2 regions of the Dorea sp. AF24-7LB genome follow, and region 1 is predicted to be linked to the other one. Evidence: predicted binding sites of a transcription regulator. Region 1 holds the regulator's gene; the other holds the start of a gene.
What was found. Region 1 encodes Rex, which represses fermentation and respiration genes when NADH is low (regulators of the CRP and FNR family bind a similar motif). Its sites were predicted from a motif close to ATTGTTAANTANTTAACAAT; they were not measured.
Positions count from the first base shown of each region.

Region 2: the regulator Rex is predicted to act here: its motif matches at 12,859-12,878, upstream of DWY31_RS06955 (NAD(P)-binding protein).

Region 1 is NZ_QUFR01000001.1:256,975-273,619, reverse strand. It holds gene alr (alanine racemase) at 1-131, opposite strand, end outside; gene DWY31_RS01325 (NAD(P)H-hydrate dehydratase) at 144-1,643, opposite strand; gene DWY31_RS01320 (redox-sensing transcriptional repressor Rex) at 1,817-2,473, opposite strand; gene abc-f (ribosomal protection-like ABC-F family protein) at 2,608-4,533, shown strand; gene ppk1 (polyphosphate kinase 1) at 4,691-6,775, opposite strand; gene DWY31_RS01305 (NADP-dependent isocitrate dehydrogenase) at 6,865-8,070, opposite strand; gene DWY31_RS01300 (GntR family transcriptional regulator) at 8,115-8,768, opposite strand; gene DWY31_RS01295 (2-isopropylmalate synthase) at 8,797-10,188, opposite strand; gene ilvA (threonine ammonia-lyase) at 10,452-11,672, opposite strand; gene ftsY (signal recognition particle-docking protein FtsY) at 11,686-12,627, opposite strand; gene smc (chromosome segregation protein SMC) at 12,651-16,208, opposite strand; gene rnc (ribonuclease III) at 16,216-16,645, opposite strand, start outside.
Region 2 is NZ_QUFR01000005.1:82,505-99,149, reverse strand. It holds gene DWY31_RS07020 (DEAD/DEAH box helicase) at 1-116, opposite strand, end outside; partial or broken gene DWY31_RS07015 (YccF domain-containing protein) at 189-317, opposite strand; gene DWY31_RS07010 (DMT family transporter) at 462-1,388, opposite strand; gene DWY31_RS07005 (amino acid ABC transporter ATP-binding protein) at 1,568-2,290, opposite strand; gene DWY31_RS07000 (amino acid ABC transporter permease) at 2,301-2,990, opposite strand; gene DWY31_RS06995 (transporter substrate-binding domain-containing protein) at 2,999-3,802, opposite strand; gene DWY31_RS06990 (undecaprenyl-diphosphate phosphatase) at 3,925-4,752, opposite strand; gene DWY31_RS06985 (Cof-type HAD-IIB family hydrolase) at 4,836-5,663, opposite strand; gene DWY31_RS06980 (DUF1444 family protein) at 5,653-6,234, opposite strand; gene DWY31_RS06975 (coiled-coil domain-containing protein) at 6,464-7,528, shown strand; gene DWY31_RS06970 (TetR/AcrR family transcriptional regulator C-terminal domain-containing protein) at 7,667-7,921, opposite strand; gene DWY31_RS06965 (DUF3878 family protein) at 8,018-9,034, opposite strand; gene DWY31_RS06960 ([FeFe] hydrogenase, group A) at 9,188-10,927, opposite strand; gene DWY31_RS06955 (NAD(P)-binding protein) at 10,921-12,753, opposite strand; gene DWY31_RS06950 (bL17 family ribosomal protein) at 13,108-13,644, opposite strand; gene DWY31_RS06945 (DNA-directed RNA polymerase subunit alpha) at 13,767-14,726, opposite strand; gene rpsD (30S ribosomal protein S4) at 14,757-15,350, opposite strand; gene rpsK (30S ribosomal protein S11) at 15,413-15,808, opposite strand; gene rpsM (30S ribosomal protein S13) at 15,839-16,207, opposite strand; gene rpmJ (50S ribosomal protein L36) at 16,445-16,558, opposite strand.

The DNA.
Region 1 (16,645 bases):
TGTCCATACGCATCTGTCTTAATAACAACGATCATCGGAACATTTTCCTGTAAATTATTCTTCATATTCTCTACGTTTGATTCAATTGCATCCAGATTGATTCTTGCACACACTCTTGTATAATTTTTCATTGTTCTTCCTCCTTATAAATTACTATTTGTAATGTCCGTTGTTGCAAGGATCTCAAGCAGATCCCTTGCCAGAATACTGTAACTGTTTTTCTTTCTCGCAGCTGTTTCACCACTTAATCCATGTATATAAGTTCCGAGAGTTGCCGCCTCGAATGTACTGATTCCTTGTGCCAGAAGTCCGGCGATCACACCGCAAAGCACATCTCCGGAACCGCCTTTTGCCAGCGCCTGACAGCCACTTGTATTGACACAGGTCCGTTTTCCGGCTTCTCCAATCAACGTTCTTGAATCTTTCAGGACACAGGTAACGTTCCATTCTTTCGTCAGAGATTCCAGCACCTGCTGTCTGTTAGCTCTGATTTCAGGAACAGAAAGTCCGGTCAGTCTGGACATCTCTTTCATATGCGGAGTCAGGATAAACCTTCCTTCTGTAAGATATTCTGTATATTTCAAATGCTCCGCAAGCAGATTCAGTCCATCTGCATCGATCACACATGCTACTTCCACATTGGACAATACGGTTTTTAAAATCTTCTTTGCAGTCTTGGATCTACTAAGTCCGGAACCAATGCATACCGCATCTGCGTGACTTAAAAGCCGTTTCACTTCTTCCTTGTCAAATTCTGTATAGGTTGTGATGATTGCTTCCGGCAGGAGTGCCTGTAAAATGATCCGGTTCGATTCCTCCGTATAAATCTGCACCAGTCCGGCTCCCATCCGATAAGCTGCCATTGCATTAAGAAATGCAGCTCCGCTCATCCCTTTACTTCCGGCGATCACAAGCAGCCTTCCATAAGTACCCTTATTGGAATCTTCCGGTCTGTCCGGCAGCATTCTGATATATTCCTCTCTGTCCGGCAGATATGCAATGTTCTTGTTCTTCTCCATCGTCCGGAGTGATATTCCGATATCTGTCACTGTGACTTTACCTGCATATTCTTTTCCAGGATAAAAGATAAGTCCGATCTTCTCAACCTGAAACGTCACTGTATAATCTGCGCGGAATGCAATACCAAGCACACAACCATTTCCGGCATTGATTCCCGATGGAATATCCACTGCAACTTTTGTTCCGGACGCTTCATTCATCCACTCAATAACTTCCCGGTAATGCCCGGTTACTTCCCGACTCAGACCAACACCGAATATAGCATCAATGATCAGGCTGTATGTGCCATCCGGGTAGTGGTCGCGGATCGATCCTCCAATGCTTTCAAAAAGCTTCCACTGATATCGGCATTCCGCACTTAAATGTGCCGGATTCCCCGCCATAAAAACAGTAACCGCACATCCTTCTTCTTTTAAAAGTCTCGCGACAGCAAAACCATCTCCGCCATTATTTCCCGATCCACAGACAATCAGAACATCTGTAAAATCCAGCTTTTCCTTTTTCATGGAATCAATACAACTCCTCGCCGCACGTTCCATCAGTTCCAGTGATGGGATACCGAGATTCTCTATCGTATCCTTATCTGCCGCCTTCATACTGTCTCCATCCGGTAAAAACCTCATATACTCATCTCCCTAATATAATCGTACCTATGACACCTGCGGAGTCACAAAACCTTACATCCGCTTACTGACAAGCTCACATGAATGCAGGCTTTTCTGCTCAGGTATCATATAAAAAGGACGTATAAAAACAAGCCTGTATACACATGCCTGTTTCTATACGTCTGCTTTTACTAGTTCTTTCCTTTTTTGCGCTGGTCTTCATTATAACGACTGATGTTATAAGATAACTGCATCAGACTCTCTGACAAATGCACATTCTCAACAATGATATTATCCGGCAGATTGAGGTCTGTATGTGCAAAGTTCCAAATCGCGCGCACGCCGTTCTCCACAAGCATATTCGCAACTTCGATTGCCTTCTCTTTTGGAATTGTAAGTACAGCAATCTCTACATCATTCTTCTGGACAAAGGACTTCAACTCGTCCATCATGCGGATCGGCACTCCACGAATCGCAACTCCCTCCAGACGCGGATTTACATCAAAAATTCCGGTCAGGATAAATCCACGTTTTTCAAACGCTGCATAATTTGCAAGTGCCTGTCCCAAATTACCTGCACCAATGATTATGATCTTATGATCTTCTTCCAGTCCCAGGATTTTGCCGATCTCTGTATATAGATATTTGACATTATAGCCGTATCCCTGCTGTCCGAATCCTCCGAAATTGTTAAGATCCTGACGAATCTGAGACGCAGTAACCTTCATCCTTTTGCTCAGATCGTTAGAAGAAATACGTTCTACCCCATTTTCAAGGAGTTCTCCTAAATATCTATAATATCGCGGCAAACGTCGGATGACTGCCTGTGATATTCCTCGATTATCCAATTTTTTCACCTTCCCATATGTATTCTAACTGTTATTATATAAAATTGTATGAATAAAGTCAATTTTTTAGTAGTTTTTTTATTACGTTTTCGTTATAATAAGAACGTATGTGAACAGATAAGGAGGAATTTTTTATGATACTTGCCTGTCATGGAATTAACAAAACATTTGGTGAAGAAATCATTGTGAAAGATGGTTCTTTTCATATAGAAGATCATGAGAAAGCTGCCCTTGTAGGCCCGAACGGAGCCGGCAAATCTACTATTTTCAAGATAATTGCCGGAGAACTGCCGTCAGATGGTGGTTCCGTCATCCTGACCAAAGGAAAGACTATGGGATATCTCGCCCAGCATCAGGACATGAATACAGATCGTTCGATCTACGAAGAAGTGCGCACGGCAAAAGCAGATATCATTGCCATGGAACAGAAGATCCGTCAGCTGGAACTGGAGATGAAGGACTTAAGTGGAGACTCTCTGGAAGACCACATGGACTCCTACAACCGGCTGACCGCAGCATTTGAACGCGAAAATGGATATGCTTATGAAAGCGAACTGACTGGCGTCTTAAAGGGACTAGGTTTTCAGGAAGAAGAATTTACCAAACCGGTGAATACGCTCTCCGGAGGACAGAAAACCCGTGTTTCTCTCGGCAAACTTCTGCTTACTAAACCGGATATTCTGCTTCTGGACGAGCCGACCAACCACCTGGATCTGAATTCAATCACGTGGCTGGAAACTTACATATTAAATTATCCGGGTGCAGTACTGATCGTCTCACACGACCGTTATTTTCTGAACCGGATTGTAACGAAAGTCATCGAAATAGAAAACGGTGAACTGATGACTTATTCTGGTAATTATACTGATTACTCTCAGAAAAAACAGCAGATCCGCGAAGCGCGTATCAAAGAATATCTCAACCAACAGCAAGAGATCAAGCATCAGGAAGCTGTTATTGAAAAGCTCCGCTCTTTCAACCGCGAGAAATCAATCAAACGGGCGGAAAGCCGTGAGAAAATGCTTGAGAAGATCAAGCCGGTAGAAAAACCGATAGAAACAAACAAAGACTTTCAGTTAAAGCTTGAACCTGCAACCATCAGCGGTAATGATGTACTGACGGTAGAACATTTAAGTAAAGCCTTTCCACCACAGACGTTATTTTCAGATATCAGTTTTGAGATCAAGCGTGGCGAACACGTTGCGATCATCGGCGATAATGGAACCGGCAAGACGACTCTGCTTAAGATTTTAAATCAGGTTCTCCCTGCAGACAACGGAACTTTCACCCTTGGTACGAATGTCCAGATTGGCTACTACGATCAGGAACACCATGTGCTCCATATGGAAAAGACAATCTTTGAAGAGATTTCGGATGATTACCCGACTCTTACAAATACGCAGATCCGGAACATGCTTGCAGCATTCTTATTTACCGGAGACGATGTCTTTAAACGGATTTCCGATTTAAGCGGTGGTGAAAGAGGACGTGTTTCTCTTGCAAAGCTTATGCTCTCTGAAGCAAACTTCCTGATCCTCGATGAGCCGACCAACCATTTAGACATTACCTCAAAAGAAATTCTGGAAAAAGCGCTGAATAATTATACCGGAACACTGCTCTATGTTTCGCATGACCGTTATTTCATCAATCAGACTGCCACAAGAATCCTGGATCTTACGCATCATACGTTTGTCAATTACATTGGAAATTACGATTATTACCTGGAGAAAAAGGAAGAACTCACAGCTGCATATACAGAAAATATCGATATGACTTCTGATTCTTCCACCGATTCCGGTGAAGTCTCCGCTTCCAAATTAAGCTGGCAGGAACAAAAAGAACTGCAGGCTAAGGAACGCAAACGCCAGAATGAATTAAAAAAGACGGAAGAACGCATCAGCGTACTCGAAGACCGCGACCGGGAAATTGATGAACTTATGGTACAAGAAGAGATTTTCACAAACTCTGTCAAATGCCAGGAACTCGCCAAAGAGAAAGTACAGATTGCGGAAGAGTTGGAAACTCTTTATAAAAACTGGGAAATTCTTGCTGAAGACTAAATTATCTTAGTCAAAACTACTGTTCTTATCGCATAAGATAAATAATACAAAAAGGCTTTGACTGCGAGAAGTTAAAGCCTTTTTTACTTAACGGTGCAATTCCAATTATATAATCATACCGAATCATCACTTCATCTTTATTCGATTGTCCATCTCATTATGATTCTGCCGTTTCCGTTTTCACCTGTGGCTGCTCTTTTTTTCCGGCTTTTTTATAAGCCTCCTCATAAAAATATTCCTGGGCAGAAAGTGGCTCTTTGTCATTCCTTATTCTTGTATAATTTCCATCCGGGTTCATTTTCCGCGCCTGGACATTGTCATTTAACATAATCCGGAAATCTTTAAGCAGACATTCCTTCAACCTTACATCCTCCACCGGCGCAGCTACCTCCACGCGGCGTACCGTATTTCTTGTCATAAAATCCGCCGATGCGATATAAACTTTACTGCGCTCTTCTGTTCCGAAAATATAAATACGGGAATGTTCCAGAAAACGTCCTACGATACTGATCACACGGATATTTTCTGTCTTTTCCGGAATTCCCGGCAGCAGACAACAGATTCCACGTATTACAAGATCAATTTTTACACCTGCTTTTGACGCTTCCGCCAGTTTATCAATGATTTTCTTATCTGTCAGCGAATTTAATTTCACACCGACATATGCCGGTTCTTCATGTCTGGCGTGTTCAATTTCCTCATCAATCATTTCCAGCACACGGTTCTGCAGGCATTTTGGTGCAACAAGAAGTTTCTCTGACTGTTCAACAACTTCACCTTTCAGAAGTGCCTGGAATACATTGGATGCTTCCAGACCAATTGCAGGATCTGATGTCATCAGGGATAAATCTGTATACAGTCTGGATGTTTTCTCATTATAATTTCCCGTTCCGATCTGTGTAAAATATTCCACATGATTATCATTTTTTCTTGTAATCAAACACAGCTTGGAATGCACTTTATATCCATCCAGCCCATAGATTACCTGACATCCGGCATCTTCCAGTCTTCTGGACCATTCAATATTATTTTCTTCATCAAATCTTGCACGCAGCTCTACAAGAACAATAACCTCTTTTCCATTCTCTGCCGCCTCTACCAGTGCTTCCACGACTTTGCTCTGCTTTGCAAGGCGGTACAGAGTCATTTTTATTGAAATAACATCCGGATCTTCTGCCGCCTCATTTAACATATGAAGAAATGGGCGGATAGACTCATATGGATAGGAAAGTAACTTATCTTCCCTGCGTATCTGCGTAAGAATACTCTCACCATCCTGAAACATCGGTGATTTCTGCGGCACCTTTTTCTCATAAAACAGTTCCGGATTTTTTCTCAGACGGTCCTGGATTTCAAATACAAATGAGAGATCCAGCGGTGCATCCGACAAAAACACATGCGTCTTGTCCATTTCCAGATATTTACACAATGTTGCAACAACATTTTTATTCATTTCTCTTGAAAATTCTATGCGAACCGGAGTCAGTTTTTTACGCTTTTTGATAAGATCTGCCATAAAATCACGATAATCCAGATCTTCATCATACAATGCATCCGCATCGATATCCGCATTTCTTGTAATACGGATCACAGATTTTGCCTTGATACGGTATCCTTTAAATACTTCCGGCACATAATGCAGGATAAATTCTTCTGACAGCATAAAAGTGCCCGGATGATCCGGCAGTTCGATCAGACGTTTAAACACATTGTTTGAGCACGGAATGATACCGAGACGCTCTTTTTTACTCTTCGTTTCCAGTACTGCAACAATATATATATCTTTGTTCCTAAGAAATGGGAACGGCTGTCTCTTGCTGATGATCGTAGGCGAAATGAGAGGGGCAATCTCTGTCTTAAAATATCGTTCCAGTCTCTGACTGGCTCCCTCGTCGATATGCCGGAAATCTACAAAACGTACGCCATACGCTTCCAGTTCCTGCAAAAGATTTTCGAAAGCTTTCCCGTGTCTTTTGCCAAGCCGCTTTACTTCTTCCAGAATTGCCTCGATCTGTTCTTTGGCTGTCTTCTTTGTTTTGTTGTCACGGATTTCTTTGTGCAATAACATCTGATCCTGCAGCGATCCGACTCTGACCATAAAAAATTCATCCAGATTTGTCTGAAAAATAGAGGCAAAGGTAAGACGTTCACATAATGGAACGTCTTTACTCTCTGCCTCTTCTAATACACGTTCATTAAACTTTAACCACGATAATTCCCGATTACAATATATATTCTTCATAACAGTACTCCTTTTACTTTTTTGCCTTTTACAAAAATACCATAGTTCTGTTTGAAGTATATCTGTTTTCCGTAAAATCTATGTAAAGTTTAGTCCTCTTTTAATTTTTCTGCAATTGCTTTAATAAAGTCTTCGCTGTTCAGCACAGTCGGATTCTCAAGTGTTGTAATAAGTGCCAGGTCTTTTGTCATTTTGCCGCTTTCAATTGTATCAATCGTTGCTTTTTCCAGCTTGTCTGCAAATGCCATCAGCTCTTTGTTTCCATCCATCTCACCACGTTTACGTAGTGCTCCTGTCCATGCAAAAATTGTTGCCACAGAGTTTGTGGATGTCTCTTCACCTTTCAGATGTTTGTAATAGTGGCGCTGTACGGTTCCGTGTGCTGCCTCGTACTCATAATATCCTTCCGGAGACACAAGCACAGATGTCATCATTGCAAGTGAACCAAATGCAGATGATACCATGTCACTCATAACATCTCCGTCATAATTCTTGCATGCCCAGATATAACCACCCTCGGATTTCATAACACGGGCAACCGCATCGTCGATCAGTGTGTAGAAATAAGTGATTCCTGCTTCTTCAAATTTGTCTTTATAATCTGCATCGTAGATATCCTGGAAAATATCTTTGAATGTATGGTCATATTTTTTGGAAATTGTATCTTTCGTAGCAAACCAGAGATCCTGTTTTGTATCCAGTGCATAATTGAAACAGCTTCTTGCAAAGCTCTCAATCGAATGATTGATATTATGCATTCCTTGTACAACTCCGGCACTGTCAAAATTATGTACGAGTTCTCTTGTCTCACTGCCATCTTCTGCAGTATAAACAAGCTCTACCTTTCCTGCTCCCGGAATCTTCATCTCAGAACCTTTATACACATCTCCATATGCATGTCTTGCGATGGTGATCGGCTTCTTCCAGTTTTTTACACAAGGTTCAATGCCCTTTACAACGATCGGTGCACGGAATACCGTTCCATCTAAGATAGCACGGATTGTTCCATTCGGGCTCTTCCACATTTCTTTTAAGTTATATTCTTTTACGCGGGCGGCATTCGGTGTAATTGTTGCACATTTTACAGCGACTTTGTATTTTTTCGTCGCATTTGCCGAATCAATCGTCACCTGATCATCTGTCTCGTTTCTGTGTTCCAGTCCGAGATCATAATATTCAGTATTTAACTCTATGAAAGGTTCCAAAAGATTTTCCTTAATCATCTTCCAAAGGATTCTTGTCATCTCGTCTCCGTCCATTTCCACAATTGGTACTGTCATTTTAATCTTAGCCATGTTCTTCTCCCTTTCTACGTTATTTTCTATATTCTATCTGATTATTATTCTTCCAGATGCAGGTTCTGCATTACATTTTTGATATGCTGATTCGCAAGTTCTTCTGCCTTGTCTGCGTCTTTCTGTTTGATTGCTTCCAGAATCGCCCGGTGTTCCTGAATGGATTTTTCGGCCCGGTGTTCTTCGCCAACAGAAGTCTTTCTTGCCAGCTTCACATACTTATGAAAATCTGTCAGGACATGCTCTAATATACGGCTGTCCGATGCTTCGTAAAGAACTCTGTGAAATCTTCCGTCAAGTTCGGATACTTGTTCTGCGATAGAACTCTGCTCTTTTTTCAGACGAAATTCTGACAGAAGAAGCATCTCTTCCAGCTCTTCAATCTGTTCATCCGTAATATGCTCAGTTGCCCATCTGGCGCACAGACCTTCTAACATCGAGCGGATCTTAAAGATGTCTGCTACATCTTTTCTTGTAATTCCGGTCACATAAGCGCCTTTATTCGGTACGATCCGTACCAGTCCTTCCAGTTCAAGCTGACGGAGAGCTTCCCTTACCGGTGTACGGCTAACTCCCAGTTCATCCCCGATGGAAATCTCCCTAAGCTCATCATTTTCTTTGTATTTACCATTTAATATATCTTCACGCAGTCTCTGAAAAACTCTTCCTCTCAGAGACTGATCCTGATATTCCATCATTTTTATACCTCTCTCAATTTGTTCGTTGTTATCTGAGACGGATGCCAAGCTCTTTGCACGCCTCATCAATAACACCTAACAGTTCTTCATCTGTCAGGACGGTGACACGACCGCTTTCATATTCCTTATCTACCCACTCTTTTACTTTGTCAACAAGCTTGCTGTTCTTGTCAACCTGCTTCTCTTCTTTCAGTCCGAAGTAAGTATTGATCCAGTGTGCGATTCCCGCAAGACCAGATGTATTTGAAATTGCAACAAGTGGCGGGCGATTCAGGAATTTATCTGTATCGAAAATATTATAAATCTCTTCATTTTTCAGCAGACCATCCGCATGGATTCCTGCACGGGTAACATTGAAATTCTTTCCGACAAACGGTGTCCTCGACGGGACTCTGTAGCCGATCTCTTTCTCGTAATACTCTGCAATCTCTGTGATCACTCTTGTGTCCATGCCATCCAGTGTTCCGCGAAGCTGTGCATATTCAAATACCATAGCTTCCAACGGTGTATTACCGGTACGTTCACCGATTCCAAACAGCGAACAGTTTACACTGCTTGCACCGTACAGCCATGCGGTTGTAGAATTGCTGACTGCTTTGTAGAAATCGTTATGTCCATGGAACTCGATCAGTTCGCTCGGAACTCCGGCATGTACACGAAGGCCATAGATAATACCCGGAATGGATCTTGGGATCACGGCACCCGGATAGTTGATACCATATCCCATCGTATCACAGACTCGGATCTTCACCGGAATCTTATATTCTTCCATCAGATGCATAAGTTCCAGACAGAACGGAATCACGAATCCGTAAATATCAGATCGTGTAATATCTTCCAGATGACATCTAGGTGAAATTCCTGTCTCCAGACATTCACGAACGACAGAAAGATAATGGTTCATTGCCTCTCTTCTTGTCATTTTCAGTTTATAAAAAATATGATAATCAGAACAGCTTACAAGAATACCGGTCTCTTTCATACCGATCTCTTTCACAAGTTCAAAGTCTTTCTTGCTTGCACGGATCCAACTTGTGATCTCCGGAAACTTATATCCTCGCTCCATACATTTATAAACGGCATCTCTGTCTTTTTTACTGTAGAGGAAAAATTCACACTGTCTGATCTTTCCATTCGGTCCGCCCAATCTGTGAAAATAATCATAAAGCGTTACGATCTGATCTGTCGTGTACGGAGTTCTGGACTGCTGTCCATCGCGGAAGGTTGTATCTGTGATCCAGATCTCATCCGGCATACTGTGCGGTACAATACGGTCATTGAATGCAATCTTCGGGATCTCATCATAGTGGAACAGATTCCGGAACACATTCGGTTTATCGACATCTACGAGCGGATACATATGCTCTTCCAGCTGCAACAGATTGCTGTGTTTATCAAGGTATACTTTTCTATCTTCCATTGCTGTCATCTCTCTTTCCGTAACAAATACTATTCTTTTTCAATCTTTATGTATGATTGTATACAATCATACATTGTATGTCAAGAAGAAATTAAAATTTTTATGAGGAAAATAGAAAAGCAATATGAATATCTTAGGTTCTCTCCTATTATACCCATACTGCTTTTATGTCTGTAGCATCTCTGTATTCAATTATTACTTCCACCAGATGACCTGGCAGAAAGTCATGTTTTGCTATATCATACTTTCAGCATTTCTTTTCATTAGTACAGTTTTGCACTGATCTCTCTCGGGCGAAGTCCTTCATCTTCCAGTGCCTGGAGAATCTCATTCTTATGCTCTGTTCCAAATGCTTCCATTGTGATACGAAGCTCCACAGCCGCATTACGGTTCGTGCTTACAAACTGGTTGTGTTCCAGTTTGATAACGTTACCTTTGGCATCCGCAATCGTCTTCGCAACACGCACTAGCTCACCGGCTTTATCCGGAAGGAGTACAGATACAGAGAAGATACGGTCTCTCTGGATCAGACCATGCTGTACAATAGATGACATCGTAATAACGTCCATATTACCACCGCTTAAGATTGCAACTGCTTTCTTACCTTTTAAGTTCATCTGTTTCAGCGCTGCAACTGTCAGAAGTCCGGAATTTTCGACAACCATCTTATGGTTCTCTACCATATCAAGGAAAGCGCCGATCAACTCATCGTCCTCTACGAGCAGAATCTCATCGATATTCTCTTTCGCATATGGGAAAATATTTTCTCCGACACGTTTTACAGCTGTACCATCAGCAATCGTATCTGCGCTGTCCAGTGTAACCGGCTCACCCGCATTAAATGCTGCAGTCATACTTGCTGCTGCTTTCGGCTCTACACCGATGACTTTGATCTTTGGGTTCAGCATCTTCGCAAGTGTTGATACACCTGTGATCAGTCCGCCACCACCGATCGGAGCAAGAATATAATCAACTGTAGGAAGTTCCTGTACAATCTCCATTGCGATACTTCCCTGTCCGGTTGCAACTTCCAGATCATCAAACGGATGTACAAATGTGTATCCTTTCTCTTCGGCAAGCTTCAGCGCATACGCACATGCATCGTCATAAACATCACCATGAAGGATAACTTCCGCTCCATAGCTCTTTGTACGGTTGACTTTGATAAGTGGTGTAACTGTCGGCATAACGATTGTTGCTTTACAGCCAAACTGCTGTGCTGCATAGGCAACACCCTGTGCATGGTTTCCGGCAGAAGCAGTGATGAGTCCACGTTCTCTCTCTTCTTCTGACATTCTGCTGATCTTATAATAAGATCCACGTACTTTGTAAGCGCCTGTATACTGCATATTTTCCGGTTTCAGATAAATCTTACCACCTGTCTCTTTGCTTAAATACTCGCTGTAAACCAGCTTGGTAGGCAGTGTGACTTTTTTCACGATCTCACTCGCCTGTTCAAAACTTTCCAGTGTTAAACTTTCCATCTTTGTTGCCCTCCTAATTCTCGTCTTCCTTCGCAAATAACGCATTTACAAATGCATCCGCATCAAATTTCTGCAAATCATCTATTGTTTCTCCGACACCGATGTACTTCACCGGTATACCAAGTTCTGCCTGGATTGCAACTGCAATACCACCCTTGGCTGTTCCATCCATCTTCGTCAGTACGATTCCGGTAATATCCGCAACATCATTAAAATCCTTTGCCTGCTGCAGTGCATTCTGTCCCGTTGTCGCATCCAGCACGACCAGCGTCTCTCTGTATGCTTCCGGAAATTCCCGGTCAATGATACGATTCATCTTTCTGAGCTCTTCCATCAGGTTCTTCTTGTTGTGCAGTCTTCCTGCCGTGTCGCATAAAAGTACGTCTGCATGTCTTGCCTTTGCGGCTGCAACTGCATCAAATACAACGGATGCCGGATCGGAACCTTCCTGACCGCCGATCAGCTCTGCCTGCGATCTGTTTGCCCATTCTTTTAACTGTTCACCGGCAGCAGCACGAAATGTGTCCGCAGCAGCCAGTACGACTTTCTTATTCTGGGCACGCAGTTTTCCTGCGAGCTTGCCGATTGTCGTTGTCTTTCCGACACCATTGACACCGATCATCATTACAACAGAAGTCTTGTCTTCAAATTCATAAGCAGTCTCACCAACATCCATCTGTTCTTTGATACTCTCAATAAGAATTTCTCTGCAGTCTGCCGGTTCCTTGATGTGACGCTCTTTTACCTTTTCTTTTAGGTCATCCAGAATATCATAGGTTGCCTGAACGCCCAGATCTCCCATGATCATAACTTCTTCCAGTTCTTCATAAAAATCATCATCAATATGTGTAAATCCGTGAAAAATGCTGTCCATTCCGGATACAATATTATCTCTTGTTTTCGTAAGCCCTGAAACGAGCCGGCTGAAAAAGCCGCCCTTTTTCTCCTCTGCCATAACAGCCTCCTCTTATCATACTATTATTTTAATTCATTTTCCAGTAAATCTACCGAAACAAGGGTTGAAACACCTTTTTCCTGCATTGTGATTCCATATAATCTATCCGCAGCGATCATCGTTCCTCTACGATGTGTAATTACAATAAACTGTGTATTCTCTGTCAGCTTGTGTAAATATTTTGCAAAACGGTCTACGTTATTATCGTCCAGCGCCGCCTCGATCTCATCTAAGAGACAGAACGGTGAAGGCTTGAGATTCTGTATTGCAAACAACAGGGAAATCGCCGTCAATGCTTTCTCCCCTCCGGATAACTGCATCATATTTTGCAGTTTCTTTCCCGGTGGCTGTGCGATAATGCGGATTCCTGCTTCCAAAATATCTTCATCTTCCATAAGCTCAAGCGTTCCTTTACCACCACCGAACAGTTCTTTGAATACGGTGTCAAATTCCTTGCAGATCCGTTCAAACTGCTCCCTGAACTGCTTACGCATCGCTGTATCCAGCTCCGCAATGATCTGTTCCAGTGTCGCTTCCGCTTCCACAAGGTCATCGTGCTGGTTCTTTAAGAACGTATAGCGCTCGGAAACATTCTTGTAATCTTCGATTGCGTTTACGTTTACGGAACCTAACTGCCGGATTTCGCCTTTTAACTCCTGGATACACTTTTTCATTCTGGAGAGATCTGTAAGGTTCGCATCCCTTAATTCCTGTGCATGACCATATGTGATCTCATATTCATCCCACATATAATTAATCTGTTTTTCTGTGGATTCCTCGTAGCCTTCTTTCTGGCTTTCCAGACGGAATACTTCCTTATCCAGATTAGACATATGTCTCGAAAGTTCTTCCCGTTTCTCTAAGAAACTTTTGTGTCTCTGGTTCAGTTCTTCACGCTCTTTCCTTGATTTCTCAATCTCCTGCCGGATCTCTGTAAATAAATCTCCGGAATTTGCAATCGTCTCTTTCAGCTCACGGATCTGTAATTCCTTATCTTCGATTTCTTTGGAATTACCGCCCTGGCTTGCTGTAAGTTCTTCCATTTCCTGTGTGAATTTATCAATTTCTTCCTGGATACGTGTAACATTTTCTGTAATAAATGTTATCTTCTGCTCCTGACTTGCATTAGCAAGATGCAGAGTCTCCACCTCTTTCTGACATAAAGTTTCTTCCTCTCGGATCTGATCTAATACAGCCTGATCCGCTTCAATTCTGGCATTTAACTCCTGCTCCATCTTCTCTGATGTATCCAGCTCTACCTGTATAGATTCCTGATTATCAGAAATATTTGACATCTCATGTTCCAGCTCTTCTGATTCTCTGTTAATATCTGAAATCATGTTCTCTGACGTATGGATCTTCGCCTCCGCCTGATCAAGGTTCATCTTCGCTGTATTCTGAACGACATATGCCTTCTGCAATTCTTCTTTTAACAGCTCTATCTTCTCATAATATCCGGTACGCTTCGTTCTCTTTTCACTCAGAGACTGCTCCAGATCATTCATCTGTGCTTTTAACTTCTGTACCGCTTTTTCCAATTCTTCGATCTCTCTCCTGCGGCTTAACAGATTACTCGTATTCTTAAATGCACCACCAGTCATAGAACCACCTGGATTGATTAGTTCTCCTTCTAACGTAACAATGCGGATTGACTGTTTGTATTTTCCCGCAATCTGGATTCCATGATCAATGTGGTCAACAACAAGCGTACGTCCCAGAAGATTCGATGCAAGACCGTTGTATTTCGGATCGACTGTAACAAGTGTATTCGCAGGTCCGATCACTCCCGGCTCTTTCAGCGCTTCCGGTCTGCCGATTCCATTTCCCGGACGAATACTTGTAAGCGGAAGAAATGTTGCACGTCCAAACTTATTCTTCTTAAGGAACTGAATCATCCGCTTAGCAGTATCTTCATCACGGGTAACAATATTCTGGATACTTCCGCCAAGTGCAGTCTCAATCGCAATCTCATACTGCTTTTCTACTTTGATGAGATCTGCAACAACACCGAGAAGTCCCGGTTCCTGGTTCTTGTTGTCCATGACACGCCGAATGCTGTTTCCATATCCATCATAACGCTCTGTAATATTTTTCAGAGACTCCAGTCTGGACTGCTCCCGGTGATAAGAAGTCTGGCTGATACGGAACTGTTCCGACAGCCGGTTCATCTCTGCCTGAATACTTTTAATCTGTTCTTCATATGTATTCTGCTTCTCATTAAGTTCAATGATCTGTGCGGAAATATCTTCTAATTCCGCAGCATATTTTTCTTTCTCTTTCTGCTGTTTGTTTCCGGATGTCTGTTCCTCTAAAATCCGTTTTGTAAGCTCTGAACGACGCACCTGGATCTGCTCCCGCATCGTGTCATATTTCTGGATCTTTGCTTTCGTAGATGCACGGTTATTCAGCACATCCATGATATTGCTGTTACCGCGGTCAATCGCATCTGTCAGTTCTGCAATCTTACTCTGTACTTCAACAAGTGTCAGTTTCGCCTTATCTTCCTTATCCCGGCTTTCCTTATGTTCCGCAAGAATTACCGTCTGTTCTTTCTTAAGTTCAGCAAGCTGGCTTTCACGTTCACTCAGTTCCATCTCAATGCTCTGTGCACGCTGGGCATAATGCTCATCGTTCATACGTGCACTGTGGATCTGTTCTTTCAAAAGTGCGATCTGGTTCTCCAGCTGCTGCTTAAGCATGGAAGTCTCATTCAACTGATTCTTGGAGTGTTCAATGGATTCGTCAATCGTCTCCATCTGCTCTTCTACAGCTTCATATTCCTGCTTCATTCCATCATAATCTGCAGAAGCTTGCTCCAGCTCTTCTTTAGTAAGCTTAAGCTTGTCTTCCACCTGACCGGAAAGATCCTTAAGTCTCTCTGTCTCCAGAAGAAACATATTAATATCGTATGTCTTGAGCGCTTCTTTCTTCTTCAAATATTCTCTTGCCTTTTCCGATTGTCGTTCCAGTGGACCGATCTGTTTCTCCAACTCAGCAAGAATATCATTGACTCGCAGAAGGTTCTGACGCTCTTCTTCTAACTTCTTAACAGAAGTATTCTTCCGTCTCTTAAACTTAACGATACCTGCCGCTTCATCAAAAAGCTCTCTTCGCTCCTCCGGCTTTCCGCTTAAGATCTTATCAATCTGACCCTGTCCGATGATCGAATACCCTTCTTTACCTATTCCGGTATCATAAAAGAGTTCATTGACATCTTTCAGCCTGCATGTACTGCCGTTGATCAGATATTCACTTTCGCCGGAACGGTATAACTTTCTTGTTACCGTCACTTCCTCATAATCAATCGGAAGCTGATGATCAGAATTATCCAACGTAATCGCAACCGATGCATAACTTAAAGGCTTACGGTTCTCTGTCCCGGAGAAAATAACATCCTGCATCGTGCCTCCACGCAGTTGCTTGATTCGTTGTTCACCAAGTACCCACCGGACAGCATCTGCAACATTACTCTTACCGCTTCCGTTCGGTCCGACAATTCCGGTAATTCCGTTATGAAAGTCAAACTTTAATTTGTGCGCAAAGGATTTAAATCCATGCACTTCAATACTTTTTAAATACATACCTCACCTACTCAAAGTTCTTTTTCCGAAGTGCCAGTATACTCTGATAAGCAGCCTCCTGCTCCGCTGCTTTCTTTGTGCGCCCGGAGCCGACTCCATATCTGTCGTCACCGATCCGGACAGCCACTTCAAACACTTTATTATGATCCGGTCCTTTTTCTCCAAGCAGCTCATAGGACACAGGTTCCTTAAAGTTTGACTGTACAATCTCCTGCAGGATAGTCTTGCTATCATAAAAGAGCTTCTTATTTTCCAGATCTTTTAAAATAAATCTCTCAATAAACTCTTTTGCATTAGCAAAACCACCGTCCAAATAAATTGCACCGATCAGTGCCTCCATCGCATCTGATGTGACAGATTCTCTCTTTCTTCCGCCGGTTGCATCCTCACCTTTTCCGAGCAGCAGATATTTACCCAGCTCAATATCTCTTGCACAG
Region 2 (16,645 bases), on a different contig from region 1:
TCTTTAAGATAATCTCTCAGCTCATCCTTAAGCGATTCTGGATATGCTTCACAAACCGCCTCTTTTGCCGGTATCTTTCTTGTATGAATAATATAATCTCTGAATTCTTCTGTCATGTATTTCCAGCCCTCTGTCCTCGAACATATATTCGCATTTAAGTATAGCACAGAACTGTTGTTCTTGCCACATTATTTTCTTCCAATAATGCGCAGAGTAAATGCCACACACCGGAAGCACTGTAATTCCATCGGAATTCCCACAATCGTAATGCACCAGATGCAGCTGATGGCAAGCCATAAAAGCCCCATTAAAATGCCACCTAATAATAATCATAAAATATTTCCTAATTTCTTCGATTCGTTCGAGAAAATCTCTGTGTCTTCCGTCTCTTCTTATGAAATGATCCATTCGCCTGATTCATTTCCCATGCGTGTTCCTTTCTTTGTGGTTTTAATATCCTACTATTTCTTATGATTGACAATATATATTCCGGTGCAGACCAAAAGTAAAGCCACCAGACTTCCAATATTAAATGCCTGACGTACCTCTCCTAATATCAGCGCAGATAATATCACACTGCATAATGGATTCACAAACCCGAAAATCGCAACTTTTGAGACATCATTCCATGCAAGAAGCACCGACCAGAGCGTATATGCAACCGCCGAAACCATTGCAAGATAGAAAATAATTGCTACACCGCCAATCGTGACATTTCCAAGGTGTCCGCCCATTCCGGTGCCGATCAATGTCAGCACGATTCCGCCCATTGTAAACTGTGTTCCGCTTAATATTACCGGAGAAACTTTTCTTGAAAATATATTGATCAATACGGTAGAAATTCCATAGGAAAGCTGTGCGATCAGAATAAACCCTTCACCAGTCAGCTTAAATCCCATGTCCAGAGAATTTCCCATGATGTTGATCACAACAACTCCGGCAAATCCCAGTATGCAGCCTGCTGATTTTCGTACCGTCATACGTTCATTTCTAAATACCAGACAGGATAGCAAAATTGCAATAAAATTGCCAAGTCCGGTAATAATGCCACCTTTCACACCTGATGTATTTGCAACACCTATGTAAAAGAAAAAATACTGTCCGACTGTCTGCGCCAGGCAAACCGGTATCGCGTATTTCAGGACTTCTTTATCAGGAAACATCACCTTTTTCTCTCTTATTGATGTAAATGCCAGAACCAGCAGTCCCGCCAGCGTAAACCGTATTCCGGCAAAGACAATCTGGCTTGCCGTATCTGCTGAATCCATCTGCATAAGGTGATATCCTGTTTTTATCATTGGTATTGCACTGCCCCATAAAATGCAGCAAACGCAGGCAAGAAGCGCCACGATGCCGGTTCTGGTTAATGTGCTTTGTTTTTGCGTCATTAGTTTATACTCTCTTTCCTGTTGTATGATATAAATTGCTATTTTCTGTTATTCACTATTATAAACTACTATCGCTTTCAAAGAAAACATTTTGTAAAACATTTCCTAACAAAAAACTGATGCCCCATAAATATGAAGTATCAGTTTTCTTATTCATAAGAGTTCTGAATAGTTATTATTTATAATATCTTACTCAAAAATTCTTTCAGTCTCTCATCTTTTGGATTACTGAAAAATTCCTCCGGTTCTGCCTGTTCTTTGATCTTGCCTTCATCGATGAACACAACTCGTGTTCCAACTTCTCTGGCAAATCCCATCTCATGTGTGACAACGACCATTGTCATTCCTTCTCTCGCGAGCTGCTTCATGAGATCCAGAACTTCTCCAACCATCTCCGGATCAAGTGCGGAAGTCGGTTCATCGAAAAGCATCACTTCCGGATCCATCGCCAGTGATCTTACAATGGCAATTCGCTGTTTCTGTCCACCGGATAACTGCTCCGGGTAAGCATTTGCTTTGTCAGCAAGTCCTACTCGTTCCAGTAACTCATCCGCTCTTTTATCAGCTTCTTCTTTTGTCATTTTTTTCAGTGTGACCGGAGCCAGCGTAATATTTTCACGGATCGTCTTGTGTGGAAACAGATTAAAATGCTGGAATACCATTCCCATCTTCTGTCTGTGCAGGTCGATATTGGTCTTCGGATCTGTAATCTCATCTCCGTCAAAAATGATCGAACCGCTTGTTGGCTGCTCCAGAAGATTTAAAGAACGGAGAAATGTAGATTTACCGGAACCGGATGGCCCGATAACTACAACCACTTCACCTTTTTTAATATCTGTTGAGATACCGTTGAGTACATTATTTTTTCCAAATGATTTATGCAGGTCTTTGACCTGGATCATTGTATCCTTATTATCGCTCACTGTTTCTCAACCTCCTTTCCAGCTTATTCATAAAGAATGTCAGCAGCATAACAAGTGCCAGATAAATGACTGCTGCCGCCAGAAGAGGCATAAATGCATCGAATGTACGGCTCTGAATGATCATTGCCGCCTTTGTCAAATCCTGCTCCCCGATATAACCGATGATTGCTGTCTCTTTGATCAGCACGATCATCTCATTTACCAGCGCCGGAAGCACATTTTTAAATGCCTGCGGAACAATGATCAGACGCATTGTCTGTGCATAATTAAGTCCCAGGCTTCGTCCTGCTTCTGTCTGTCCGATTGGAATAGACATAATACCGGAACGCACAATCTCTGCAACATATGCACCGGAATTAATACCAAAGGCAATACCACCGATGATAATGGAATCCAGTGAAGAAGAGCCGAACACAACCAGATACATGATCAAGATCTGGATCATCGTCGGTGTTCCACGGATCACTGTCAGGTACACTTTACAGATTGCATTTAATATCTTTAATTTGTTTGTCTTATCATGGTAAGAACGAATGATCGCTACAATAAAACCAATGATAACACCTAAAAGCAAAGCCTCTAAGGTGACAATAATTGTCACCTTGAGACCGCTCACAAGACCGAGCCAACGGTCATCCTTTATAAAGTTCGCATAAAACTTTGCTGAAAAATCTGCCATGATTACTCCTATTTCTTAACAATCACTACCTGTGAAGCGTTAGCATATGTATCTGTGAAATCGGCATTTTCTTTTCTCTCATCTGTTACTGTCATACCTGCTGCACCGAAATCAGCTTTTCCTGCTGCAACTGCCGGGAGAATAGAATCAAATTCCATATCTTCTACTTTTAATTTGTATCCCATCTTATCGCAGATTGCCTGTGACATATCAACATCGATACCTACAATAGCATCTCCTTCGTGATATTCATATGGTTCAAACTCAGCATTTGTTGCCATTACAAGTGTTCCTTTGGAAGTATCTGTTCCTTCCGGAGTTTTGTACTGATATTTACCTGCATCATCACCGATGTAGTTACCGATGATCTTATCAACTGTTCCGTCTTTTTGCAGTTCTTCTAATGCTGCATTCATTTCTTTTAACAGTTTGGAATTACCTTTTTTCACGCAGATTGCATACTGCTCATCATCAAAGATACCGTCAATGATCTTCAAATTGTCATTCTTCTCAACAAACTTCTTAGCCGGCTGAGCGTCGATAACAACACAGTCTAATTTCCCAGATTCCAGAGCCTGTACTGCTGCTGCACCCTTTGGATAACGTTTCATCTGTGTATCTTTCTTTACGATCTTAGAACTCTCCAGATCTCCGGTTGTTCCCTGCTGAACACCAATTGTAAGATCTTTCAGATCTTCTGCTTTTGTTACTTCTACTTTTTTGTCTTCGCTTTTCTTGTCACTTCCGCATGCTGCAAGTGAAAATACACAGGCAGCTACTAAAACAACACTTACTAACTTCTTGAACTTCATATTTCTTCCTCCTAAAATGATCTTTCTCATTCATACAACTTGTATCGTATTAAACAAGATTCTGTATAATCATACAGCTATAACCTTCATTTTACCATGTTTCAAATAAAAGGCAAGTATTTTTATGCAAGAAATGCTTTTACAACCGTCATAATTATGATGATTGCACCGAGAATGATACGGTAATATCCAAATACTTTGAAGTCATTCTTCTTAATATAATTCATTAAGAACTTGATCGCTACGATGGACAGTCCGAAGGATACGATACATCCGAGCATCAGATAGCCAAACTCAGCTCCTGTAAATGCAAATCCAAATTTGACAAGCTTCAGTAAACTTGCTCCGAACATAACCGGAATTGCAAGGAAAAATGTAAATTCTGCTGCCACTTCTCTGGACACACCGATTAGCAATGCTCCGACGATTGTTGCACCGGATCTGGATGTCCCCGGAATCAGTGCAAGCATCTGGAAGGCACCGATCCAGAGCAACATACGGATATCCAGTTCTGAAATCTTCGTAACCTCTGGTTTTCTGTTTTTATTACGATTTTCAACAACAATAAACAGAATACCATAGATGATCAGCATGATTGAAACCGGAAGTGGTTTATAAAATACAGAATCCAGCCAGTCATTTAACAAAATACCAACAACTGCTGCCGGTACACATGCAATGGCTACTTTGATCCACATCTGCCATGTCAGCAATTTCTGCTTATGAGTCTTCTTCGGTGAAAATGGGTTCAATTTGTGGAAATATAATACAACGACCGCCATAATCGCTCCAAGCTGGATCACGACATTAAACATTTCCATAAAATCATGACTTAAATTCGGTGACAATACATCACCTACCAGAATCAGATGTCCGGTACTGCTGACCGGAAGCCACTCGGTAATTCCTTCTACAATTCCGAGAATAATAACTTTTAATGCGTCTAACATAGTTTCTTTCCTTTCTACTATAATATATAGTAATGTCTGGTGGAAAAGCTCCAAACTTTGCCACCTGTTAATTTCTTCGTGTTTTACAATATGTATTTTTCAATAAATGTTGCGACACCGTCTTCGTCGTTCGTTCCGGTAATATAATCGGAAACTGCTTTTACCTGATCGGTCGCATTTGCCATTGCAACTCCAACCCCTGCTTTCTTAAGCAGCTGGATATCATTATTGCCATCGCCGAAACCGGCCACTTCCTCATGCGGGATTCCCAGATGATCTGCAAACCACAAAATTGCGTTGCCTTTATCTACGCCAACAGCATTTACTTCTATATTATTGGAAAGTGCTCCGGTCACTTCGATACCTTCTACTGCTTCCAGACGCTTACGTGCTTCTGTCCGCTCTTCATCTATCTTAAATACTCCCTGTACTTTGTCTGTGTCCTGCCCTTTTTCACGAATCAGTTGTAAAATATCGGGCACCGGTGTTCTAGTCGCACGTACATATGCCGCCATCTGCGGAGAACGCATATATTCTCCGACTCTGGAAAATTCTTCTGCTTCTGCATATCCTTTTCCACCATAATAAACTTCGCGCAGTGCGTCATAGTCACTGAAAATCTCCATGATCTGCTCAGCTGTCTTCACAGGTACAAGCCGTTCATAGAGACATCCACCTGTCTGTGTCTCCATGATCCTTGCGCCGTTCGCTGTAATCGCATACTGGACTCCCGGAAATTCTACGACTTCTTTTGGCAGTCCGCCAAGTGGTCTTCCTGTGACCGGCAGAATCCAGATTCCCTGTTCGACTGCTCTTGTCAGTACTTCTCTTGTATGCTCTGCGATATGCTTCTCGCTGTTCAGCAATGTCCCATCCAGATCAAATCCGATAATCCTGCACTTAATTTTCATAGGTTGTCAGTTCCTTTCTCTCTTTTGAAAAGAAATACGGCTGCAGACTGATCTTATCGCCTTCTGCTTCATAGGCTCCTTTTGCATGATCGCGAAGCTGCTCTACAACCTTCTGCTGGCTCGCCGGTGCAAAGATTACGGTATCTTTGTGCGGCACATAGATAACCAGATCGTCTTTTAATTTGTCAGCACACACCTGCCAGATATGGCGAAAGCACACAGAACTTGCCTCATGTACGCCATCCGCAATAATTCCAAATCCGCCGTACCATGTATTTCCAATGACAAATTCTACGTCACGCACCAGATTCTCGCATGCTGTGTGATACAGCTCCTCCACTGTGATCTCCGGTGGGAGCATAGCATCTTTTAATACTTCGTAGCTTTCTTCGCCTCTCTTAATTACAAAAATGATCTTCAGATCTCCGGCAAACCCAATCACCGGTGTATCTTTCTCTGAGAAATTCTTACCATTAAGTGCCTGCTGATCTGTCAGCTCATTTTTCACCCACGGATAAATCTTGTCTTTGATCTTATCATATTGATAGTGTTCTTCTTCATATTTGCGCATCTCATGAATCCCTTTCTTCTTTATACAAATATAGTTTATCTCTTAATTTGGAATATTTTCTTTAGATTAGTTAAATAATATATAAATTTCCATTATCTTTTATTTTACCAAAATTTCTTATAGAAAGCAATTACATCCGCCTTTTCCTCTTCTCACCGCCTTGACGCTTCCTCTGTGTTACGGTATAATATACTGACACTTGCACAGAAACAGAAAGGATATGTATATAATGAATAATAGAAAGAAACGAGTTTTACTGGCAGCTACAGGGCTTCTGTGTGCCGTATCCATTGCTTCTGCCCAGACTTTCGTATATGCTGCCCCTTCTACAAAAGATCTTGAAAAAAAGACATCGGATCTCAAGGATGATCTGCATAGCATGAACAGTGATCTTGCTTCACTTAGCAAGAAGCTGGATAAAACATCTGGTAAGATTGAGAAGATGTCCGAACAGGTCGAGAAAGCCAAACTTGATCTGGCCGCTGCGAAGCTAAACGAAGAGGCACAGTTCAAGTCTATGAAAGAACGTATCAAATTTATGTATGAAGGTGGGAGTGTATCTCTGTTCGAGATTCTGCTGACTTCTGAGAATATGGCAGATTTTCTGAACAAGGCAGAGTACGTTTCTAACATCAGTGACTATGACCGCAACATGCTGGATAAGTTCCAGACTGCGCGCGAAGAAGTTGCAAAGAAGGAATCCGGATTGAAAAAGCAGCAGGCTGATCTGGCTTCTATGCAGAGTTCTCTGAACGAACAGAAAAGTAACTTAAGTGATAAGATTTCCAATACTTCGAGCAAACTGTCTGATTATAATGCACAGCTTAAGAAGGCAAAAGCTGCCGAAGAAGCGATGCGTACTGCCCGCAACAACGATGTATCCGGCAACACCGGTAAGCAGAGTTCCGGCAATGGCGGCGGTACTTCCAATTCCGGCAAGAAGTTCAATGCGAACACTTCCGATGTTGCGCTCCTCGCCGGTATTCTGGAATGTGAAGCCGGTGCTACTTATGAAGGCATGCTTGCAGTTGGAACAGTCATTATGAATCGTGTGGAGAGTTCCCGTTTTCCAAATACGATTTCCGGTGTTGTTTATCAATCCGGTCAGTTTGCACCGACATGGAATGGTGCATTGAACCGTGTACTTGGACGTGGGCCTTCCTCTTCCGCTTATTCTGCTGCCAAAGCAGTGCTCGGCGGAGCCAGACATAACAGAGTCCGGAATTGTTATTTCTTCTGGGCTGCCTTTACCGGACATGCCGGGATTAATGTAGGTGGCAATGTATTCTGGTAGATTTAATACTATATATTCAATAATCTAATTATAAAAAAAGAAACGAGCAGGCATTCATTTTGCCTGCTCATTTCTTATATATTGCAAATTACAGATATCGAAATTACATTAATTTTCTAAAGACGTCTTTCAACTCTTCTACATTTGTATCTTTCGGGTTACCCGGACAGCATGCATCTTCTCCGGTGTAGATTTTCTATATCCCAATACCCACTGCGTTGTCATATACACGGAGCCCTGGCAATGCATTTCCAGCAGAAATTTAAGTTTTTCATTAAGTTTCTGACCGGTTCTGGATTCTATCTGTCTCGTATAAAATTCAAATATCAGTTTAAAATCATGCTGCCGCAGACAATTCTGTTCATCTGTTTTAAATGCTGCACGAAAAAACAATTTTTCTTTTTCATACAGATTTTCATCGCCTCTGCCAGACGATACTTCATCTTTTCGCTTTTGTTCTCTGCCTGCTTCATTTTATGTACTTCACTATTACCTCTGCTCCACCTGATGAGCTACGGAATCATCTCCCGGTAGCGCAAATGTCTCTATATCCACCATCCGATTCAGTCTTCCTTCTCTCCATATCATCAGATACACATGAAATTCAATACTGTCTCTTGCTGTAATAAAAGGCTCTTCCCGGAGAATCACCGTTTCTCTTCCTTCTCTTTTTAATTCCATTTTGCGCTTTCTTGCTGCATCCATGATGAGCTTATATTTTTCCATCGACGCTTCATCGTATTTACGTTTTGGATAAACAGCGCCTGCATGACGGAACTTCCGCATCAAGATATCAATTGTCTTGGCGTGGCTTTTGCGGTGCAGTTTCACAGCAATCCATTTTGCCATCACGCGTGCAAGAACCGGATTCGATACACATTCGGATGCATATTTCCGGTAAGTCTTAAGACTGTGCACGAGGCTCATATCCTCTGCCTCTGCCGCGATCTCTTCCAGAACTTTGATTCCTTCTTCGTCCGGAACCCACAAATGCTCTTTCGGAACAATATATTTCCTCGGCGCTGAAGGATAACAGCCATAACTAAGCGGTGGAAATCCGGCAAGTTTCACAAGCCACTGCTCCCTTTCTGTGCAGTAGGTATCACCCAGGTATTTCCATTTGTCCTGTAAAATAGCAATTTTATATTCCAGCTGTCTGAGATATTCATAGCCTCTCACCCAGAAATGCCCGATTTCTCCGTAATCATACAGCATATATTCAAATTCCAGCCGCTGAAAAAATATCGTTACCATTGAATCGCCGCAAAGTACCGCCAGAATATAACGATCCTTGTCCCGCTTCAAGGTTGCATCAACCGAACCTTCATAACCTTCTTCATAAAATCCGGTCATCTTTGCTTCTTTGAATACAAGAAAGCTCTCAACTGCATCATTCATCAGATAAACAAGACGAATTTCTTTTTTCTCTTCATTCGGAGGCAACAGCTCAAACTGGTTCTGTGCCAGTAATTCCTCCAACATATCAAATGTATTTAATAACCCCATTTCGACATCCGCTTTCATAATATTTTTTGATCTTAATATCATTCTAACAAATCATGCCGGAAAATCCAATGAAAAAAACGCACCAGACAGATTTCCTGCCTGATACGTTTAGTTAGTTTTTTAGGAGTTTTATAAATGAGTTTATAATTAATTCTATCTTTCCATACTTGCGATGTGGTCTGTGTGAAGCAGCATATGTGCTTTGTGAGAATTTGGTTTCTCAAAATATTCTTCATACATCTTAAGTACATCTTTGTTCTCATGTGAGAAACGGATATCTGCATTCTTATCCAGATAATACAGATTCTTTCCTCGCTCAAACGCAAGCTCTTCTCCATCGTGGATCGGCTGTCCGCCACCGCCTACGCATCCGCCTGGGCAAGCCATAACTTCTACGAAATCGTAATGGACATCTCCGCGCTCGATCTTCTCAAGCAAGGCTCTTGTGTTTGCAAGTCCACTGACAACTGCCGTCTTTACAGTGATATCGTCAATGGCAAAATCAGCTTCTACAACACCGTCGTTCTCCTGGAATCCCTGGCTTCTGACAACTTTGAATGCGTCAGCTTCCGGATTCTCATTCTTAAGCAGGTAGTAAGCGCTGCGAAGTGCAGCCTCCATCACTCCACCGGTTGCTCCGAAGATCACACCTGCTCCGGAACCTTCCTGCATCGGTCTGTCACTTGCAATATCTTCTAATGTATCCGGACTGATATGAGCAGAGCGGATCATTCTTACCAGCTCTCTTGTTGTAATAACTGCGTCAATATCATGTCCTGCATACTCTTCATAATACAGTTCCATCTCACGCTCGCCCTTCTTAGCCACACATGGCATTACGGACAGTGTGTAGATCTTCTCCGGCTCTACGCCCAGTTTTTCTGCGAAATACGTCTTCATAGCAGCACCGAACATCTGCTGTGGTGATTTTGCAGTTGAGAGCTGTTTTACCAGATGTGGGAACTGTGACTTAATGAAACGAATCCAGCCCGGACAGCAGGATGTGAACATCGGACGTTCTTTTAACTCTCCGGATGTGAAACGTTTCAGGAACTCCGTTCCTTCTTCCATGATCGTAAGATCTGCTGAGAATGTGGTATCAAATACATAATCAACGCCCATTCTCTTCAAAGCATCCAGAATCTTTCCAACTTTGGCATCTTCCGGTGCAAGACCTAACTCTTCACCCCATGCTGTACGAACAGCCGGTGCAACCTGAGCTACTACGATCTTGTCTTTATCCTCAATTGCTTTCCATACTTTCTCTGTATCGTCACGCTCACGAAGCGCTCCTACCGGACAATGTGTAATACACTGACCGCAAAGTGCACAGTCTGCTTCATCAATACTTCTGTGACCTGCAACATTGATCGTTGTTCTGGAACCGGTACCTTCTACATCCCAGATTCCAAGTCCCTGGATCTTATCACAAACCTGTACGCAACGCATGCACTTGATACATTTGGAAGAATCGCGGATCAACGGGAAATGTTTGTCCCATGGCTGTTTCTCCAGCTGCATCTTGAACGGAATATCAAAAATATTCAGATCATTCGCCACTGTCTGTAAACTACAGTTGCCACTTCTTGAGCATGTCACACACTCGCAATCATGCTGAGATAAAATCAGTTCCACTGTTGTTCTTCTATGTCTACGTACCTTCGGGCTGTTTGTATAGATCACCATGCCTTCTTTTACAACATTGTTACAGGATGTGATGAGTTTTTCTTTTCCTTCTAATTCAACAACACAAACACGACAGGCTGCAATCTCGTTAATTCCTTTGAGATAACAAAGTTTTGGAATCGGAATTCCATTTGATGCGGCAGCCTCCATAATTGTGGTATTCTCTTCTACTGAGATCTTTTTTCCATCTATTGTAAGATTTACCATAATGTCTCTCTGCCTCCTTTAAATATTCCGTATCCAAAGTGATCGCAGCGAAGGCATCTGCTTGCCTCCTGTTTTGCTTCCTTCTCTGTCATACAGTTTTCTACGCCTTCAAAATCACAGACTCTCTCACATGCTTCACGCTCTGTCAGATTGACTCTTCCACATGGAGTTCTGTCACGAAGGGCTGCTTCCGGAATCTCAACATCACAGGAAATCTCGTGATGGTATCCCAGATATTCATCAATATTGGCAGCAACAACTTTTGCAGCAGCAATTGCTTTAATAACAGATGCCGGACCACTTGCACAGTCTCCACCGGCAAATACACCTGGCATATTCTCAAATGTTCCTGTACTCTTTGTAACGATCTTACCACGCTCAACCGGGATACCTGCTTCTTCAAAATGACGTGTCTCGATATTCTGTCCGATTGCTACGATCAGTACATCACATGGGATATAAATGTCGTCTTCTCCGGTCGGTTTGATGCTTGCTCTTCCATCTTTGATAGAACTGATCATCTGCGGAGTTACATAAATTCCCTTAATATGGTGCTTCTCATCAATATCGAGTGAAGCAGGTGCTTTGAGTGTCTGTAATTCGATACCTTCTGCTACAGCGCCTTCTATTTCCCCCGGAAGAGCTGTCATATCTGCTACTCGTCTACGATATACGATACTTACCTTCTTAGCGCCCAGTCTCTTAGCTGTACGAACTGCATCCATGGATACGTTACCGCCACCGATGACAGCAACTTCTTTTCCGGTCAAATCCATGATCTCGTTCTTTCCTACATTACGTAAGAACTGCACTGCGGATAAGATTCCATCTGCGTCTTCCCCGTCAAGGCCCAGTTTCTTATCTGTACTAGCTCCGATTGTAATCAGCACTGCATCGTACTGTTCTCTTAATTCCTGAATATTGATATCCTGACCAATCTTCAGACCGTATTTGACTTCTACTCCGGTCTTCAGAATTGCGTTAATGTCATCTTCGAGTCTCTCTTTCGGCAGACGATAGTTTGGAATACCATAACGTAACATTCCTCCCAGTTTCGGAAGCATCTCATATACAGTTGTCTGATGCCCCATTAACTGAAGATAATATGCTGCACTTAATCCTCCCGGTCCTCCACCGAGTACTGCGATCTTCTTACCTGTGCTCTTTGCACACTTCGGCGGCTCTACTTCTCCTGCGAAATCAGCCGCAACACGTTTCAGTCCGCGGATATTTACAGAATCATCTACCATGTTTCTGCGGCATCTTGCCTCACAAGGATGCTCACAGATAAATCCACATGTCGTCGGGAATGGATTATCCTTACGGATCAGGCGGATTGCATCCGCATATCTTCCTTCTCCTACTAATGCAATATATCCCGGAATATCAACATGTGCCGGACATAAAGACACACAAGGTACCGGCTGATTATATGTACAGGTACAACGTCCTCTCTGAATATGCTCTACATAATCATCGCGATATCCGATCAGTCCTTTGTATACCATGTTCGCAGCTTCGTAACCAATCGCACAGTCCGCTGATTCCATAATAGACAATGCTGTCTGCTCCATAGTGTCTAATGTCTCCATTGTTGCTTTACCATCCAGTACATCTTTGATGAACTGGTTTAACTGTCCCAATCCAATACGGCATGGTACACACTTTCCACATGTCTGTGCGTGACATAACTCCAAAAATGCTCTTGCCATATCAACCGGACATAAGCCCGGAGGGCTTGATTCGATTCTTCTCTCCAGATCTTTGTAAAGGCCTTCCATAACGATTTTCGCCTTTTTTGGAGAGGCAATTTCTAACCTACTCATTTCATACATCCCTTCTTTGTATTATTATTGATGCAGTTTTCTTATTATAGCATTTTTTTTCTCATTTGTAATCATGCACAGCAAAAGTAGATAATTTAACGATTTATTGATGATTTTGTCACAATTTATTTATTTCATCTATACTTACTTGTACAGTTTTCTTTAACTTTTTCTAAATTAATCTTCGAATAAGTAACATTTAGCAATAATATAGTTGAAGACAATTACAATTCCCTGCGTAATGATTTTCACAAGAACACCTACAATTTCAACCCTTTCACTTTTTTATGCAAAAAAAGACTATGAAACAACTCTGCTTCATAGTCTTCCGATATTCTTTCAGCAATCTGATAATTAAACCAGTTCGATCAGAACTTCCATTGCTGCATCACCTTTACGCTGTCCGATCTTGATGATTCTTGTGTAACCACCGTTACGATCAGCATATTTTGGTGCAATCTCATCAAAGAGTTTTGCAACAAGGTCAACATCTTTTGTATTTTTCTTTCTTCCAGCCTGTGCTGTCGGAACTTCTTTTACAGGATAGAGAACTTTTAACATCTGACGACGTGCGTGAAGTCTGCTAGGCATATCTTTCTTGATTGTCTTGTCAACTTCATCGTATACTGTAACTTTCTTACCGTCTACAACTTCTTTTACACGTTTTCCGTCTTTGTCTTTGCGAGCAACTTTAGCTTTAACAGTTACTTCTTCAAAGTTGTCTTTTTCTCTGACAGCCATAGCGATCAGACCTTCAGCGATCTTGCGGATCTCTTTAGCTTTAGCTTCTGTAGTCTTGATCTTACCATTGTTAAGTAATGCTGTTACCTGGTTTCTTAATAAAGCTTTTCTCTGGCTTGATGTTCTGCCGAGTTTTCTATACTTTGCCATTATTCATATCCTCCATATTTACACTTGGTTATACTCTTCGGGCTTACTAGCCAAATGCTCTGCTGTGCACTTTCAGACTTATCAGCAGAAGGCACTTTTAGGAAAAACCGTGGAAACCCGATTTATTCCTCTCCTTTGCTTAAGCTTAATCCTAATTCATCAAGCTTAGCAAGTACTTCTTCTAAGGACTTACGTCCAAGGTTACGAACTTTCATCATGTCTTCCGGTGTTCTGTTTGTCAGTTCTTCAACCGTGTTAATACCAGCCCTCTTCAGACAATTGTAAGAACGTACAGATAACTCTAATTCGTCAATGCTCATCTCAAGCACTTTCTCTTTCTCGTCATCTTCTTTTTCGATCATTACTTCTGCAGCCTGAGCTACTTCTGACAGATCAATGAACAGTTTCAGGTGCTCGCTGAGTACCTTAGCTGCCAAACTTACTGCTTCATCCGGGAGCAGTGTTCCGTTTGTGTATACATCTAATGTTAATTTGTCAAAATCTGTAATCTGACCAACACGAGTATTTTCAACGGTAAGATTTACACGTTCAACCGGTGTGTAGATAGAATCAATCGGAATTACCGCAATCGGCAAATCGTCGTTCTTATTCTTATCAGAGCTTACATATCCTCTTCCTTTCGTGATGGTTAATTCCATGTAAAGCTTGCTGTCTGCACCGCCGTTCAGTGTAGCGATTACTGTCTCAGGATTCATGATCTCGATGTCCTGATCCACCTGAATGTCTGCTGCTGTTACAACACCTTCACCCTCGAACTCGATATAAGCTGTCTTAGGCTCATCTGTCTCGGATGTATTCTTGATAGCCAGTGATTTCAAGTTCATGATAATCTCTGTAACATCCTCTTTCACCCCTGGAATGGAGCTGAACTCATGAAGTACCCCATCAATCTTCACCTGGCTGATTGCAGCACCCGGTAAAGATGAAAGCATGATTCTTCTAAGGGAGTTACCTAATGTTGTACCATATCCTCTTTCGAGTGGTTCTACAACAAATCTTCCATATTTCTTATCTTCTGAAATCTCAGTTATTTCAATATTGGGTTTATTAAAATCAAACACTAAGTCCACCTCCTGTGGTGTTACGGGTTATTATTTAGAATACAACTCGACGATTAACATCTCGTCTACTGGAACATCGATTGCTTCACGGTTTGGAAGTTCTTTAACTGTTCCTTTCAGAGCTTCAGCGTCAACTTCTAACCAATCCGGAACCATACGTCCGCCTGTAACTTCTACGATCTCTTTATATCTTGTTGAACTCTTCTTAGCTTCTTTGATTTCGATCACATCACCAGCTTTGATAAGGTAAGATGGGATGTTTACCTGTTTACCATTAACAAGTACATGTTTGTGGTCAACGATCTGTCTTGCTTCACGTCTTGTTCTTGCAAGTCCCATACGGAATACTACATTGTCCAGTCTGGACTCAAGAAGAACCATCAGGTTTTCACCAGTCATACCTGACATCTGTTTAGCTTTCTTGTAGTAGTTTCTGAAAGGTTTCTCTAATACACCATAGATGAATTTAGCTTTCTGTTTTTCACGTAACTGAAGACCATACTCGCTCATTTTTCTATTGGATCTTTTTAACTGTCTGTTGGACTTTTTATCAATTCCTAAATATACCGGATCCATTCCGAGAGAACGGCATCTTTTAAGAACCGGAACTCTATTTACTGCCATGTTTTATTTCCTCCTAATTTCAATCAGTTTACGGTAAGCGCATAATAAATCTAAAATAAGTATTACACTCTTCTGCGTTTCGGCGGACGGCAGCCATTGTGTGGTACCGGAGTAACATCCTTGATACTTGTTACGTCAATTCCGCATGCCTGCAGGGCACGAATTGCTGCTTCTCTACCTGAACCTGGTCCTTTAACCATAACGTCAACTGATTTCAAACCATGTACTAATGCTGCTTTAGCTGCTGTTTCAGCTGCCATCTGAGCTGCATAAGGGGTAGATTTTCTTGAACCTCTAAATCCAAGACCGCCTGCACTTGCCCATGAAAGAGCATTTCCCTGAGCATCTGTTAATGTAACGATTGTGTTATTAAAAGATGACTGGATGTGAGCCTGTCCATGTTCAACGTTTTTCTTGACACGTCTCTTTGTCACTTTTTTTGTAACTTTCTTTGCCATAATAAAACTAACCTACACTTTCCTTTTTAATTATTTCTTTTTGTTTGCTACTGTTCTCTTAGGACCTTTTCTTGTTCTTGCATTTGTCTTAGTCTTCTGACCACGAACCGGAAGTCCTTTTCTGTGACGGATACCTCTGTAGCATCCGATCTCCTGAAGTCTCTTAATGTTCAGAGCGATCTCTCTACGAAGATCACCTTCTACTGTCTGTGTCTCATCGATTACTGCACTGATCTTCTTAACGTCTTCGTCCGTCAGATCTCTGCAGCGGATATCAGCGTCAACGCCTGCTTCTGCTAAAATACGTGTTGCACTTGCTCTGCCGATTCCATAGATATAAGTTAATCCGATCTCGACACGTTTGTCTCTTGGTAAGTCTACACCTGCTATACGAGCCATGTGATTGTTCCTCCATTTTCTTTTCACTTAGTTTTCATTGTCTTTAATAGGGGAATTTCTTAATGAAATCCCAGGTGTGTCGGTATCCACACCCTTTCCGGCCACCGTTTCATAAAACGGTAATGACGAGCCGGCATTAGAAGCAATATACGAGGATAGTCACCGGCTACAGGTGTTTCCTTGTATATTTCAAATAGTCTACACACCTCCTGGTGTGTCGTCTATCAGCCGCCTTAATTAACCCTGTCTCTGTTTATGCTTCGGGTTCTCGCAGATAATGCGAACGCTTCCTTTTCTTTTGATTACTTTGCATTTTTCGCAAATTGGTTTTACTGATGATCTAACCTTCACGGGGATCCTCCTTTCATCCATTGCTCTGCCTTTTGTATCTTGCGCTTTTTCGCTGTAAAAACCGCAACTCATTCGTCTTTACACATA